Regions from separate parts of the Exiguobacterium sp. s161 genome, predicted to be linked through region 2. Evidence: riboswitches for the same ligand, from Rfam matches in the RefSeq annotation. Region 2 holds a riboswitch; each other region holds the start of a gene.
The links. Region 2 has a riboswitch for S-adenosylmethionine ahead of mtnK (S-methyl-5-thioribose kinase). Riboswitches for the same ligand answer to the same signal wherever they lie in the genome.
Positions count from the first base shown of each region.

Region 1: another riboswitch for S-adenosylmethionine. It lies ahead of KNQ14_RS11560 (amino acid permease); the one in region 2 lies ahead of mtnK (S-methyl-5-thioribose kinase).
Region 3: another riboswitch for S-adenosylmethionine. It lies ahead of metK (methionine adenosyltransferase); the one in region 2 lies ahead of mtnK (S-methyl-5-thioribose kinase).
Region 4: another riboswitch for S-adenosylmethionine. It lies ahead of KNQ14_RS00400 (alpha/beta hydrolase); the one in region 2 lies ahead of mtnK (S-methyl-5-thioribose kinase).

Region 1 covers NZ_JACSNH010000004.1:70,542-72,746, reverse strand. Annotated here, with positions in the region: gene KNQ14_RS11560 (amino acid permease) at 1-926, opposite strand, end outside; SAM riboswitch class I at 1,004-1,105, opposite strand; gene KNQ14_RS11555 (ketopantoate reductase family protein) at 1,142-2,059, opposite strand.
Region 2 covers NZ_JACSNH010000006.1:21,802-24,006, forward strand. Annotated here, with positions in the region: gene mtnA (S-methyl-5-thioribose-1-phosphate isomerase) at 1-146, opposite strand, end outside; gene mtnK (S-methyl-5-thioribose kinase) at 143-1,309, opposite strand; SAM riboswitch class I at 1,388-1,491, opposite strand; SAM riboswitch class I at 1,697-1,798, shown strand; gene KNQ14_RS13725 (2,3-diketo-5-methylthiopentyl-1-phosphate enolase) at 1,869-2,205, shown strand, end outside.
Region 3 covers NZ_JACSNH010000001.1:533,952-536,156, reverse strand. Annotated here, with positions in the region: gene metK (methionine adenosyltransferase) at 1-846, opposite strand, end outside; SAM riboswitch class I at 975-1,101, opposite strand; gene pckA (phosphoenolpyruvate carboxykinase (ATP)) at 1,336-2,205, shown strand, end outside.
Region 4 covers NZ_JACSNH010000001.1:66,972-69,176, reverse strand. Annotated here, with positions in the region: gene KNQ14_RS00405 (methionine ABC transporter ATP-binding protein) at 1-544, opposite strand, end outside; SAM riboswitch class I at 631-734, opposite strand; SAM riboswitch class I at 984-1,085, shown strand; gene KNQ14_RS00400 (alpha/beta hydrolase) at 1,153-1,911, shown strand; gene KNQ14_RS00395 (thymidine kinase) at 1,993-2,205, opposite strand, start outside.

The DNA.
Region 1 (2,205 bases), on a different contig from region 2:
CGAGAGGCGGCGTAAAGTCCAGAATTCGCTGCCGACAAGATCGCTGTCAAAATGACGAAGTTCATCACGTCTGCTGCGTAGGGAATTCCGATTCGTTCGAACACGGCGACGAACGGACTTTCGAGTACACCTTTCCCATCCGTTGGCAATAAGACGGCTAATACGATGATCGTACCGACGAAGAAGAGGACGAGTCGCAAAATCGTCGTTCGGATCGCAAGCGGAATCGTCCGTTTCGGATCGACTGCTTCACCCGCCGCGACACCGATTAGTTCCGTTCCCGAGTAAGCAAAGTTCACGGCAAGCATCGTCATGAAGATGACGAAAGCGCCATTTGGAAACAACCCGCCTTCGGTTAACGAAGAAAAGAATGGAGCCGGGCTACCATCTTGCAGTGGAATAAAGCCGACGATCGCTCCCGCACCGAGTAAAATGAAAGCAATGATTGTCACGACCTTAATGGCGGAAAACCAAAACTCGACTTCAGCGAACACGCGAACCTTCAAGACGTTGATACCAAGGATCATCGCAGCGAACAATGCGCTGAACACCCATACAGGAATCGACGGGAACCAACGTTGCATTAAAATGCCTGCTGCCGTGAATTCTGAACCAAGGGCGACCGTCCATGTCAGCCAGTAGAGCCAGGCCACTGTATAACCGGTGCCGGGTCCGATGTACTTCGTTGCGTACTTATGGAATGATCCGGTTTCCGGCATGTGCACGGCGAGTTCACCGAGACTTAACATGACTAAGTAAACGACGACGGCCCCAATCAAATACGATAAAATCGTTCCGACACGTCCTGCTTGTTCCAACGTATAACCTGTACTTAAAAATAATCCGGTTCCAATGACACCACCTAACGACAGCATGATCAGATGACGTGATTCCATCTTGCGTCGAAATGCTCCGCTCGTTTTCATGAATCCATTTCCTCCTCATTCCACCTATTTCAAACAAAAAACGCATCCTCACGGATGCGTCGGTCGACAATTCGGAAATCTTATCGATCGGGTGCAGCACCCGCAGGAATTAGCACAGTATCTTTCGACCTGTTGCTGAGGTTTCATAGGGCCAGTCCCTCCACCTCTCTGGATAAGTATGTAATTGTTCCTAACCATATCAGAATGCAGATAATTCAGTCAACAGGCATTTCCCGATTTTTTTGATAGATCCATAAATTAGATTCAATCAGTTGAAGATGACGTGAAGAGCGTGTTTCGAGCAAAGTACTAAAGAAATGTTTCACTTCGACGGGCTGACCCTTTTCCATGTCCCGTAACATCGATGATTTCATCGTGTCTTCCATTGCATGCATCTGCTTCAGCAAGACCGCTTCTACATCGTCATTAAAGACTGCGCCTTGTTCTTCCATCGCTCGCTTCGCTTCCTTCATGACGTCTTGAATCATCTGATGACCAATTGGGTCCTTGCGAATTGGACCGATGGCAGAGCGAAATAGTGTCGTCACGCCCGCAAATGTCGAAATGAAGAGGTACTTTTGCCACATGTCATCCATGATATGCATCGAGTACGCCATCGGTGCCTTCGCTTTCGCAAAACGTGTTGCAATCTCCTCTAAACGCGCTGTTGGTTTACCGGTTCGTGAACCAAACAATAGCCGATGCGACGGGCTTGTCTGTACAATACGCCCTTCTGCATCAAGCGTCGATTCAATGAAGCAAAGTCCGCCCAGTACTCGATCTTCTCCGAAGACTTCTGTTAACCGTCGTATATGCTGCATGCCGTTCAACAAAGGAATGATGTACGTCTCGCTCGAAACAAATGGCGCAAGATCCTGTAGGACATCATCCAAGTGATAGGCTTTCGTCGAAAGTAAGACGACATCAAATGTGTGATTCAGTCGCATGTCTCGTGTCACTAACTGAGGCGTGATCATAACATCACCATGAGGACTAGTGATCTGTAACCCTGTCTTTTGTAATTGTTCATAGCGCTTCGGACGAACAAGGAATGTCACCTGTTCCCCTTGCTCAGCAAGACGTCCCCCGAAATAACCTCCAACTGCTCCGGCACCTACGACTAAAACATGCATATGCATTACCTCCTTTTTAACTAATCGATTCGTTACTTACTCCTTCACCCTAACATATCGGAAACCATTTTCCTGATTCCTGCTTGAATCACTAAAATGTAAGTTAAGCGTTTGCATTTTAGAAAAAAACGTTTATACTAACTTGT
Region 2 (2,205 bases):
CCTCGAACGCGCAGTTGCTTAATCGCCTCAACCGCTTGCGCGAGATCAGCAATGACTTCATAGTGCTCTTCTTGCGGTAGACGTGTCTGATCGAGAATCGTCAAGATACGATCTTCGTAACGGATACTTTGAACGAATGTAGTCATCGGCTGAGTTCCTCCGTTACGTCAAAGTTTCGTAAATCATCGAATGTCCGGCATTCTGTACGGCGTTTGATTAACGCCGCTCCTAGACGAAGAGCGTGACGTTTCCGCTCTAAGCGTTCCGTCGTTGAATCGATTGATTCTAAATCAGCGACCGGTGCAAGACCAATCGTCCGCCGAATCAATTCGCAACCGGCAAAGCCAAGGGCATCCTGCAAGATCGTGCTCAATACATCGTCGACGAGCCCCGATGTCCGGAATGGTTCGACGGCTTCCCGTTCCCATAATGCACGGAACGTTGAAGCGAACGTCAGCCAGAACGTATCGATATCCTTGATTCGGGCGTCACGTCGTGTAGGGTAATCCGGATATGCTGCGAAGAATAGATGCGCAATGAACTGCCCGACATCGAATCCGAATGGACCATAAAAGGCGAATTCTGGATCGATGACTTTCGTTTCCGTCGCCGAGGCGAAGATGCTGCCTGTATGTAGATCGCCGTGCAGCAATGCATCTCCTTTCGTGATGAAGAGCGCTTCGAGTTTTGCGACTTCGCGTTTCAACTCATCGTCTGCCCATAGACGTGCCACCTCTTCTTCGAGTCCGGCTTCAATCTCGTTCGTTTCCGCGTCATGAAACGGATCCGTGAAGATTAATTTTTCCGTGATGTCGCACAAGTCTGGATTGTAGTACGTTCGGGCGACACGTTTCTTTTCAACCGGACCAAGTGCAAAGTCCGATGTATGGAATAACGTCCGAGCGAGATAAGAACCGATATGTTCCGCAAGCAACGGATACTGTTCACCTGCGAGTAAACCGCTTCGAACGATCGTCAGATGTGAAAGATCTTCCATGACCGTATACGCCTCTTCATGACTAGCATGAAAAACACGCGGCACGAACGGTACGGCATGCCGTGCGAATTCACGGAGTGCGGATTGCTCGATCCACGCTCGTTCGAGCGATAACGGCCAGCTCTCCCCGACGACCTTCGCATATGGTAATGCTTGTTTTAAAATCAAGCGATGTTCGCCTTCTCGAATCCGAAAGACGAGGTTGAGGTTCCCGTCGCCAATCTCTTCTGCTTCGACAGTTCCGTCGCCGATCAGTCCTAATGTCCGAACACGATCAATCGCGTCCTGTTCTGTGAATGCTTTATATGTCATCTCAGTTTCCCCCTATGTGATACACGAAAAAGCGCCTCTTTTCGTCATCGAAAAGAGGCGCAGAAAAGTCACTGCGTCCTCTTATCTCTCAGACGAAACGTCTGTTGGATGTAGCACCGTGCCTAGTGGTCGGTTGCTGCGGCGTCATCGGGCCAATTCCCTCTGCCAACTCGCGATAAGAGTCGTATGTAGTTGTCGTGTGTGATATTGATTTGAATCTTACGCAATCGACTTCCTCGCTGTCAAATCGAAATCAAGCAGAAACGGATATCATTTTTATGCCATCTATAGAAAGAGTATTTTCAAAAAAATAAATTTTCTAAAAATAGTTTGACAAGTAGCGATTCTCATGTAAAAATTGCAATTAGATTTCACAATTTCATCCAATTCTTATCAAGAGCAGACGGAGGGACAAGCCCTACGATGTCGCAGCAACCGACCTTTTGGCACGGTGCTAATTCTTGCAGCTACTAAGCTGACAGATAAGAGTCCACGTTCGAATCATTCATGGTCTCTTGTCGCTGACGAGAGACCATTTTTTTGTTGAAGGAGGAAAGACATGGCTTATATCACTGCTACTTATCAATTGACTGCCCGTGATCGACTCGAGCAACGCGCTGAACAACTCGCGCTTGGTCTGACAGTCGGTTCTTGGACGGAACTGAATCATCTCGAACAACAACAACTCGCCTCGTTCAAAGGGGAAGTCGTACATACCGAAGAGCGCGATGGCAAAGGATATATCACGATTCGTTACCCGGAACATAACGTATCGCGCGACTTTTCTGCGATTCTAACGACCGTCTTCGGGAAACTCTCACTCGACGGTGAAATCAAACTAACGGAATTGCTATTACCCGATACATTTACGTCGGACTTTCCAGGTGCGAAATTCG
Region 3 (2,205 bases), on a different contig from region 2:
ATCTTTACCTGAGAATGCTCCACCGCCGTGGCGTGCGTATCCACCATACGTATCAACGATGATCTTACGACCAGTCAATCCAGCATCTCCTTGTGGTCCGCCAATGACGAAACGGCCAGTTGGGTTGATGAAGAATTTCGTTGCTGCGTCGATGTATTCAGCCGGGATGACCGGTGTGATGACGTGTTCTTTCAAGTCAGCTTGGATTTGCTCAAGCGTGACTTCTTCTGCGTGTTGTGTCGAGATAACGATCGTATCGACACGAACCGGCTCGTTGTTCTCGTTGTATTCGACCGTGACTTGTGTTTTTCCGTCCGGACGAAGGTAGTCGAGTTGACCGTTTTTACGCACTTCTGCCAAACGGCGTGCGAGACGGTGTGAGAGCGAGATTGGAAGTGGCATGAGTTCTGGCGTTTCTTTCGTTGCGTAACCGAACATGAGACCTTGGTCTCCTGCACCGATTGCATCGATTTCTGCATCAGACATGCTACCTTCACGTGCTTCAAGCGCTTGGTCGACACCAAGAGCGATGTCTGCTGATTGCTCATCGATTGATGTCAATACAGCACATGTGTCCGCGTCGAAACCGTATTTCGCGCGTGTATAACCGATCTCACGAATCGTTTCACGGACGACTTTTGGAATGTCGACGTAAGTCGATGTCGTGATCTCACCTGCAACGAGAACGAGACCTGTTGTAACAGAAGTTTCTGCCGCAACACGCGCGTTTGGATCCGCTGCGAGGATTGCATCAAGAATTGAATCCGAAATTTGGTCACAGATTTTATCTGGATGACCTTCAGTGACTGACTCCGACGTGAATAGTCGGCGATTAAGGTTTGTCATGTATGACCCTCCCAAAAAAGAATTTGACGGTGTACTCATTTCCCCTAGTTGAGTGGGACGGTAAAATGAAAAAAACCTTTCCAAGTCCAAAAAATGGTCAGGGAAAGGTTGTGCGTTCTTCCTTTACCCTCTTATCGTTCGAAGTGTTTACTTCGCTTCAGGAGAGCACCTTTTCCCTCATTAATATGTGAATTAATGTAGGACGGTTGCCGGGTTTCTTCGGGCCTTGTTCCCTCCACCTGCTCAGAATAAGAGTATCCGTTACGAATTACATGATATAAAGTTGTAACTACTCTGTCAAGCAAGGTTTCAAATTCTAGTCGAAACTTTTTGAAAGAGATGTTAAACTGTTAATGCTGAAAGCGTTTCCAGATAAATAGAAATCAGCACTAGAAAATGATTGCTCTCCCTTTAGTATGTCATATATAATAAATGTGTCATACTAAATGCAGTGAGCCAAAACCAACGTAGGGGAAAGGTGGGGTCAGGATGCCGATGACGGTCCTGAATATCGAAGAACTACTCAAGAAAGAGCATGTGTTCAAACAACTATCTGTTGCTGAACTTGTCGAACATGCGATTCGAAACGAAGAAGGTGTCCTTGCTGAGAACGGCGCATTATCTGTAGAAACGGGGAAATTTACAGGTCGTTCACCAAAAGATAAGTTCATCGTCCGTGATTCTTCCTGCGAGTCTCACATTGATTGGGGTCATGTCAACCAACCAATGGATGGAGACAAATTTGAACAATTGTTGCAAAAGGTTCTTCGTTACATGAACGAAGCTGACCATCTCTATTACACAGAAGCTGCTGCTGGAGCAGATACGCACTTCACCCTTCCGGTCCGTGTGCTCACACAATATGCTTGGCATAACCTGTTTGCCAAACAACTCTTTTTACGCGAGTATCCTGAAGTGGCTGCCTTCGAACCGTTCACGGTCGTCTACGCGCCACATTTCAAAGCAGATCCTGCCGTTGACGGAACGAACTCCGAGACGTTCATCGCGATGTCGTTCGAACACCGAATCGTCTTGATCGGTGGAACGGAATACGCTGGAGAAATCAAAAAGTCGATCTTTTCCGTCATGAACTACCTCTTGCCACAAGAAAACGTCCTTTCGATGCACTGCTCGGCAAACGTCGGACACGAAGGCGACGTCGCCTTGTTTTTCGGTCTATCTGGTACTGGTAAGACCACCCTTTCAGCCGATGATAGCCGTCAATTGATCGGTGACGATGAGCATGGTTGGTCGCACGATGGTGTCTTCAACATCGAAGGGGGATGTTATGCGAAGACGGTCAATCTATCGCGTGAAAAAGAACCACAAATCTTTGACGCGATCCGTTTCGGAACCGTC
Region 4 (2,205 bases), on a different contig from region 2:
ACTGAAGAATATGATGTGTCGTCTGGGGATCAAGTGCTGACGTCGCTTCGTCACATAAAAGGACGGAAGGTTGCGTCGCGAGTGCCCGGGCGATACCAACGCGCTGTTTCTGCCCACCCGACAATTGATCTGGATAATGATCCGCCTTGTCCGCGAGATCGACGAATTCGAGCAACTCCGTCACCCGACGGCGAATCTCATCTTTCTTGACGCCTGCGAGAACGAGTGGTTTTGCAACGTTCGTAAAGACCGTGTTCGCATTCAATAGATTGAAGTGCTGAAAGATCATTCCAATCCGTTGTTTTGCTTGGCGTAATTTTTTCGGAGACAGTTGCGTTAAATCTTCCCCATCGACCGTCACCGTTCCTGACGTCGGTCGTTCTAACAGATTGACACAGCGGAGCAGTGAACTTTTCCCGGCACCGCTAAAGCCGATGACACCAAAGATTTCGCCTTTCTCGATCGTCAGGTCGACACCGTCGAGCGCTGCAATCGTCTGATCTTTCGTGACGTACGTTTTTTTGACTTGATGAAATGCAATCATTCCGTTTTCCCCCTTCATTCAACAAAAAAGGTCCCTTCTTGAGAAACAAGAAGAGACCTGGATCCGCACAGTGGCAGAATCCACTCCACTCATCTCTCAGACATCTGTCTGATGGAATTGGCACAGTGCTCATAATGAGTCTGTTGCCGAGGTTTCGTAGGGCCAGTCCCTCCACCTCTCTGGATAAGTATTGCGGTATGAAATTCGTATGTGTGTTGTTGCGTTGTTGCTTATGTCGTAAAACTAATTTTTACATTACGGGTCGAAACTTTAAAAGTCAACCAACTTTGCAAAAATAATCCATTTGGCGCATATCGATGGATTTACAAGTTATGAATTAGCTTAATGAACGGATCACGATTCGTCAAGAAAGATTTGACAAGTCATTTTTGGTCGTGCTACCATCGTTTCAATGATTATTCCGACAATTCCAATATGATATTTATCAAGAGTGAACGAGAGACCTGGCTCTATGACTTCACGGCAACCTGCAATTTGTAAGGTGCTCCGACCAGCAAAGCGCGGCTTTGGATGATACGGTGAAAAACTCGTGGGCGTCCAAGCAGTGACGTCGACGAGTTTTTTTCATGAATGGAGGAAAAATAGTAATGATGAACTATCCTGTATTGACTGGTGCTGAAGCGTTTTATTTTCAAGGTGGATCGATCGGCATTCTAATCTGTCATGGTTTTAACGCCACTCCGCAAAGTGTCCGGGACGTCGGTGAGGCATTCGCTGCTGAAGGTTTTACCGTCTATGCCCCGCGCTTACGTGGACATGGAACGAACGTCCGCGAGTTCGAACAATCGACTGCTCGATGTTGGAAGCAAAGCCTGCAAGACGGCTATGAACGTTTACAAGAAACATGCGATCAAGTCTTCGTCATCGGTCAATCGATGGGTGCGACGCTTGCGCTGTCGCTCGCCGCTGACGGGATTCCGTTTGCCGGCATCATTACGATCAATGCCGCACTCTCCGTTCCATCCTATGAATCACTTTCGTTCGAGGACGGTCCAGAGTATTTACCGGAAGGCGCACCGGACATTAAGCGAGCAGCCTTTGAAATCATCTATGATCTTGTTCCGAGCCGTTGTGCGTTCGAACTTGTTCGCCTAATGGATGAAACAAAAGGACGCCTTGGATCGATCCTTCTACCGACATTGATTCTTTACTCAGCGACCGATCACGTCGTTCCACCTTCGAGCTCGGATTATCTGCACCAGCACATCGGAACAAATGATAAACGAAGCTACTGTTTACTGAACTCGTATCACGTTGCGACACTCGATCATGATCAGGATTTGATTGTTCGTGAGACGATTCGCTTTATCGAACAATCGTGTCAGTTTTCGCAAGAAACAGGCTGAATCAAAAAAACAGCTATTCGTTTCCATATGGAAGCAAATAGCTGCTACATCAAAGGACGACCATCATCGGTACGTCTTTTTTTAATTTTCTTGGTGCTGCACCGATTGGAGCGGCTTCGGTTTTCCAGGTACCTCATGGCAATGACGGCAACGTGGCTCATACGATTCCGACGCTCCGACTAGGATGATCGGATCATCGTAGTTCGCTGGTTTCCCGTCAATCAAACGTTGTGTCCGGGAAGCCGGATCCCCACATGAAAGACAGATCGCTTGTAGCTTCGTCACGAATTCTGC